DNA from 2 places in the Ruminococcus sp. AF17-12 genome. Region 1 is predicted to be linked to the other one. Evidence: riboswitches for the same ligand, from Rfam matches in the RefSeq annotation. Region 1 holds a riboswitch; the other holds the start of a gene.

Region 1 (3,126 bases):
CCGTAAAGCTATAGCTCAGTGAATACCGGCTGCCCCAGAGAAGTCTTGATAAAATACATCGTCCCAGCTGATCAGTACCTAAAGGATATGCCGCCGACGGATTCTTTAATTTTATCGAAACATCCACAAGCAGTGGATCATGTGGCGCCAGTACAGGTGCAAAAATAGCTGCCAATGCAAAAATTATGACCACCATCAATCCTATTTTTGTTTTCGGTGACCGGAATACCTGTTTCCAGTACAGATTCTGGATCATGCTTTTTTCTGTTTTCTGCTTTCTTCTGCTTCCCATTCTATGATCTCTCCTTTACTTTAACTGGATTCGCCGGTCAATCGCAGAATAGGCGATATCCACAAGAAAATTTAATACTACAATGCCAACAGCCAGAATAAAGATAAAACATTGCAGCACCGGAGTGTCTTTTGAGATCACGGATTTCAATGCCAGATTTCCGATTCCCTGAATTGAAAAAATACTTTCTATCACAGCTGAGCCACAGAAAAAACCGATCACAATTGATACCAGACGTGTCAGCACAGGAATCAGGATATTTTTCAGACCATGACGCAAAATTACATTTACAGATGACAATCCCTTAGCTCTGCTGGCACGTATGTAATCCTGCTTCAGCACCTGTATCATATTGGTACGGATCAATCTCGTCATAATTCCAAAGAAACTGATATCCATGGCAAATGCCGCAAGAATCGGGATGCCTCCGGCATCTCCTCCGATCACGGAAATCACTTTTAGCTTTACTCCAAATATATAGAGCAGCATCAGACCGATCCAGAAAGACGGCATAGATACACTGAGGGACGACAAAATGCGAATGACTTTATCCAGAACTCTGTTTTCATAAATTGCCGACAAAATTCCGAGAGGGACTGATACGATCATCAACAATAAAAACGAAGTAACTGCCAGTTTAAATGTCTGTGGAAAATATCTTTTTAATTCCTCAAAAGCCGGTTTTCTGGTAGAATATGATTTTCCAAAATCGCCATGAAGTGCCTGATCCAGCCATTTCCCGTATTGTACCAGCACCGGCTGATCCAGTCCTTCCTCATGCCGTACTTCTTCTACCTGCTCCGGTGACGGATGCTCATATTTTTTCTCCGCCAGCACTCTGGCCGCATCACCTGCCGATATAAAACTCAGCATAAAAATAATAAATGTAACCGCCAGCACTACCGGAATCATAAATATAAAACGCTTTGCAATTACTTTTCCCATCTTCATCTCTCCTCATTTTTCATCTGTTTATTCGGTTAAAATAAAAAAAGCTGATATGATCCAGCATCATATCAGCACAAAAAACAAACCTCTACCTCAAGCAGAGCTTATTCCTTCTGTATCCCATCCGAATCAGAATTCTTCTGTCAAAAAGGCAAGTCTCCTGACTCCAGTTCTTCCTACTTACCATCTTCCCGGATCTCTCCAGTGATATTTTGGTTTTCGTCCCTGTCACAGTAGCGGTGGCTGTTCTGGCATTTCACCAGATTCCTTATTAAGTACTTTGTACACCCTTCTGACTATTCAATTTTCATAGTTGTAAGTATCATAATATCATACTTTTCTTTTTATATAAATAGTTTTTTGTCAAAAGAAACATTATGTATGAACGGTGACTTCTTTATATTTCCGTATAATGATCATATAACTTACGAATAATAAAACAGCTGCACTGCTCCATGCACAGATCTCTGCATAGTATATTCCATCTTCACCGATCAGTTTTGGCAGCAGCAGCGCAACACTGACACGCATTATAAATTCTGCAATACCGCTGGCAAGCGGAATCAAAGTATTACCCAGGCCCTGGATAGCGGAACGATACACATACAGCAGATACAGCACCCACAAAAAGACAGCCATGATAAACAAATACTTATATGCTATATCCAATACCTGTCGGGTCTGATCCGGTTCACCGGATACAAACAGGGACAGTACATTACGTCCAAACAGTACCATCATGCCGGAAATGAAAGCCGAAGTGAGCACTGCCATATAAGTGCCGCTGCGCACGCCTTTTCGAATCCTCTGATATTTCTTTGCACCAAGATTCTGGCCCACATAGGTTGTAATAGCATATCCATATGAAACGGCAGCCATCTCCAAAACCCCATACAGCTTGTTCGATGCCGTAAATCCCGCCACAAACAGAAAACCAAATCCATTGATCACATACTGTACCACAAGTCCTCCCACGGAGATGATCACATTCTGTATCGCAAGAGGAACCGCCAGTTCCAAAAGCCGCAAACTCATAGAAGGCTGCCTGTAAAAATCCTTCTTTTCCAGGCGGATATCCGGGATTTTACGTAATACGATCAAACAGTACAAGGCTGAAAATCCCTGTGCGATAACGGTCGCCACTGCTGCTCCGGCTACACCCCAGCCAAAAACCGCCACAAACAACAGATCCAGTCCCACATTGATCACTGCTGCCACTGTCATTGCGATCAACGGTGATCTGCTGTTTCCAAGTGCCCGAAGGATCGCTGCAAATATATTATAAGCAGCTATGATCGGGATTCCTGCAAAGATCAGCCGCAAATATAGCATTGTCAGATCAATGACATTATCCGGTGTCTGTAAAAATAAAAGAACATGATAAACTGTACCTTCACTTACTGCGAGTACGACCACAGACAGTAATGCTGTCATGATATAGCTTTTCGCTACTGCACATTTCAGATTTTCCTTTTCTCTTGCTCCATAATACTGAGATACAAGAATAGAAAAACCCTGTGTGATACCTGTCATGATCCCCAACACCAGCCATACCAGCCAATCTCCGGCACCTACTGCCGCCAGTGCCTTAACTCCTACCACTTGTCCGACGATCATGGTGTCTGCCATTGTATAAAACTGCTGAAAAATATTTCCAAGCATCATTGGTATGGCAAAAGTTATGATCAGTTTTCCGGGAGATCCGGCAGTCATATCTTTTTCATTGGTTCCCATAAAAATCTCCTTTTCTTTTCATCCTTGTCCGCTATTTTACAAGGGACTCTTACGAAACACAAGACTATTTTTTCACAAAGTTTTTCTCATATTTTTGGTAGCTATTACATCTTTATGATCATTATTTTTAATGGATCATTTTTGTCACGCCT
Region 2 (3,126 bases), on a different contig from region 1:
ACATCTAATGCAGAGGACACATCCTCAGCCAGTGACAGTTCTTCTTACAGCAGTGGTTCCGGATCTTCTGTTGTGAATTATGCTACACAGTTTGTGGGGAATCCTTACGTATGGGGCGGAACAAGCCTTACCAATGGTGCAGACTGCTCCGGATTTGTACAGAGTGTCTATGCGAACTTCGGAGTCAGCCTTCCGAGAACCTCCTATGAGCAGCAGAATGCAGGTACAGAAGTATCCTACGCAGATGCACAGCCGGGAGATCTGATCTGCTATGGCGGACACGTGGCTATTTACATGGGTAATGGCCAGATCGTTCATGCATCGAACTCTCAGGACGGGATCAAGATCAGCAATGATGCTACATACAGAACAATTGTATCTGTAAGACGTCTTGTATAATAAGAACGTACAACAGAAAAAAAAAATACAGCAGCCCGACAGCAGTTTGTCGGGCTGTTTTTGACGTCGGAAAAAATATTGAAAACCCATGGAACGGAGTGAACAGCAACAAAATATGCTCAAAAATGTATAAATTTTGAAAACAGTATTGACATATAATTAACAGGATGTTATTATGATGTCAGTATAATTCCATATTGAACATAGCAAGTGCTGAGGATAGCTGACAGTTATATATTGATTATCAGAAGTCCACAGAAAAGGGAATCAGGTGTGAAACCTGAGCGATCCGGTCACTGTAACGGAGGAGCGAATCTCATAGTCCATTGTACGTATGTATGAGAAGGAGAGAGGAGTCATGATCCCGGAGCCAGGAAACCTGCTTGTTATGGCGAGGTTAAACTTCCGTGTAAAGTGTAACAACCATTTCAGGGACTCCGCACCCCTGGGACGTTGTCTACTTTTTTACGAGAGTAGGCATTTTTTTATGGAATGCGCCTGTTCATATGAATTATACATGATTAAATGGCAGGCGATACTACTCCGGATACATTCGTTCCCTCCGCGCACTCATGAACGGATTATATTTCTACCCCGGGGTGGCATCGCTACCTCTTTTTTATAGGAAAAAATTATGTGTGGTTATGTCAGGAGAGGAGAAAAGAGCCATGGAGAAACCATACTGGGAAGGCAAAGAATACTCTTACTTCAGCCACAAAAACTGTGAGTATTTTCCGTGCCATAAAGGAGCAGATCCGGAGAACTTCAATTGTCTGTTCTGCTATTGTCCTTTATATGCACTGGGAGATAAATGTGGTGGCAATTTCCGCTTTACGGAAAGCGGGATCAAAGACTGCACCGAGTGCAAGCTTCCTCACAGAAGAGAAAATTTTGGATATGTTACAGGTAAATATAGCGAGCTTGCGGAAATTGTACGGAAGCAGCGGGAAAAATAAAAAACAGGCCAGTTCAGATACAGGAAAATGTATATTCCTGTGTTTGAACTGGCCTGTTTTGTTTGGAGTGGACAATATCTGTTATCTGTCGGAAAAGATACAGAAGATCATTCTCTGGTTTGGAGAAAAACCTTGAGTCTGGGAATCTGGTTGTTGAGGATCAGCTGTTCCGGAAACATGGCCTGATGAACAAACTCAGCAGCACAGGTAAAATCTCCGATATGCTCCGGGCCATGGCTGTCACTGGAAAGAAGCAGCGGCAGATCATATTTGCGGCAGCATCGAAGGATCTCGAAACAGTTTTCTCTTGTGTCGCCACGATAGCCATAAGGTGCAAGAGAAGCTTCGTTGATCTCAAAGATCGTGCCGGTTTCCCTGGCAGCCCTTGCAAGCGCATCATAATTAACCGGGTAATGAGTGTTATCACTATGTCCGAGGATCTTTACACAGGGGTTTTTCATTACATTGATAAAAGCTTCTGTGTTTTCGGCTCTGGTACCGCAACGGTAATTCCAGGCATGCATGCTGGCAATGGCGTAATCAAGTTTGCATAATAATTCTTGATCTAAATCTACCGTTCCGCTGCGGTCAAGGATATTCAGTTCAATTCCGTAGAGTAATTCTACACCGAAATGTTTTTTGGGAGAATAGGTAAGGCTGCGGAAATAGGAGGAAGTTCCGGCTGCCAGAGTGCCGGGACCGTGATCAGTGATCCCGAGAAGCCGGAGACCTTTCTCGGCAGCTGCGCGTGCCATGTTGGTGATGGTACATTCCGTGCCGTGACCACTGGCGATGGAGTGGGTATGCATATCAGAAAGATACATAAAAATACACCTCTTTTACTGTTTGAGAACATGTGACAGAGCGGAATACGAATGTCCGCTTTGCATAAATTTTTCTGAAAAACAAAGGAATTCCTATATAAATCCAAGTATGGCAGAGCAGAAAAACAAAGTCAATAGAGAAAAACATAAAAATACAAAAAACAAATAAAATCAACAGGGCGCAACCGATAAAAACCACAAAAACAGCTAGAAACACATGTTGGATTTCGTTGACATCGAAGTTGGGGTAAGGTATAATAAAATTACATGAGCACATAGCCGGACAGGAGCGGTTCTGGAAGCGTAGAGGCAGACAGATCACCAGAAACAACCGGTTATGAGAAAGGAGAATCATGGAGAAATTTCATATAGCAGATGTTCCGAAAACAGACAGGATCACACATCTTGTAGATAATCTTTATGCAAAGATGCCGGTGATCGAATCTGCCAGAGCAAAACTGATCACAGAGTCTTACAAAGCAACAGAAGACGAGCCGATCATCACCCGCAGAGCCAAGGCATTTGCCCACATCCTGCACAACATTCCGATCATCATCCGTGATGAGGAGCTGATCGTTGGAAGCAGCACTTTGGCGCCGAGAGGCTGTCAGACGTTTCCGGAGTATTCTTTCCAGTGGCTGGAGGATGAGCTGGATACAGTGGCTACCAGAACAGCCGATCCATTTTATATTGCGGAGGAAACCAAGGCGGAGCTCCGTGAGGTACATAAATACTGGAAAGGCAAGACTACCAGTGAGCTTGCAACCTCCTACATGGCACCGGAAGCAATTCTTGCCATTGACCACAATATTTTTACACCCGGAAATTATTTCTACAATGGTGTAGGACACGTAACCGTTAAATATGAAGAAGTTCTGGCGATCGGTTATGAAGGAATCATTGCCAAAGCTCAGAAGGAACTGGATGAGTGTAATGTAGGAGATGGT

What was found. Region 1 has a riboswitch for cobalamin ahead of DWW77_RS16710 (ABC transporter permease). Riboswitches for the same ligand answer to the same signal wherever they lie in the genome.
Region 2: another riboswitch for cobalamin. It lies ahead of DWW77_RS03930 (cysteine-rich small domain-containing protein); the one in region 1 lies ahead of DWW77_RS16710 (ABC transporter permease).

What each region holds. Positions count from the first base shown of each region.
Region 1 is NZ_QUGY01000021.1:12,532-15,657, reverse strand. It holds gene nikC (nickel transporter permease) at 1-292, opposite strand, end outside; gene DWW77_RS16710 (ABC transporter permease) at 308-1,237, opposite strand; cobalamin riboswitch at 1,374-1,547, opposite strand; gene DWW77_RS16705 (MATE family efflux transporter) at 1,616-2,974, opposite strand.
Region 2 is NZ_QUGY01000003.1:53,812-56,937, reverse strand. It holds gene DWW77_RS03935 (C40 family peptidase) at 1-399, shown strand, start outside; cobalamin riboswitch at 631-800, shown strand; gene DWW77_RS03930 (cysteine-rich small domain-containing protein) at 1,068-1,355, shown strand; gene DWW77_RS03925 (phosphatase) at 1,463-2,179, opposite strand; gene DWW77_RS03920 (glycyl radical protein) at 2,533-3,126, shown strand, end outside.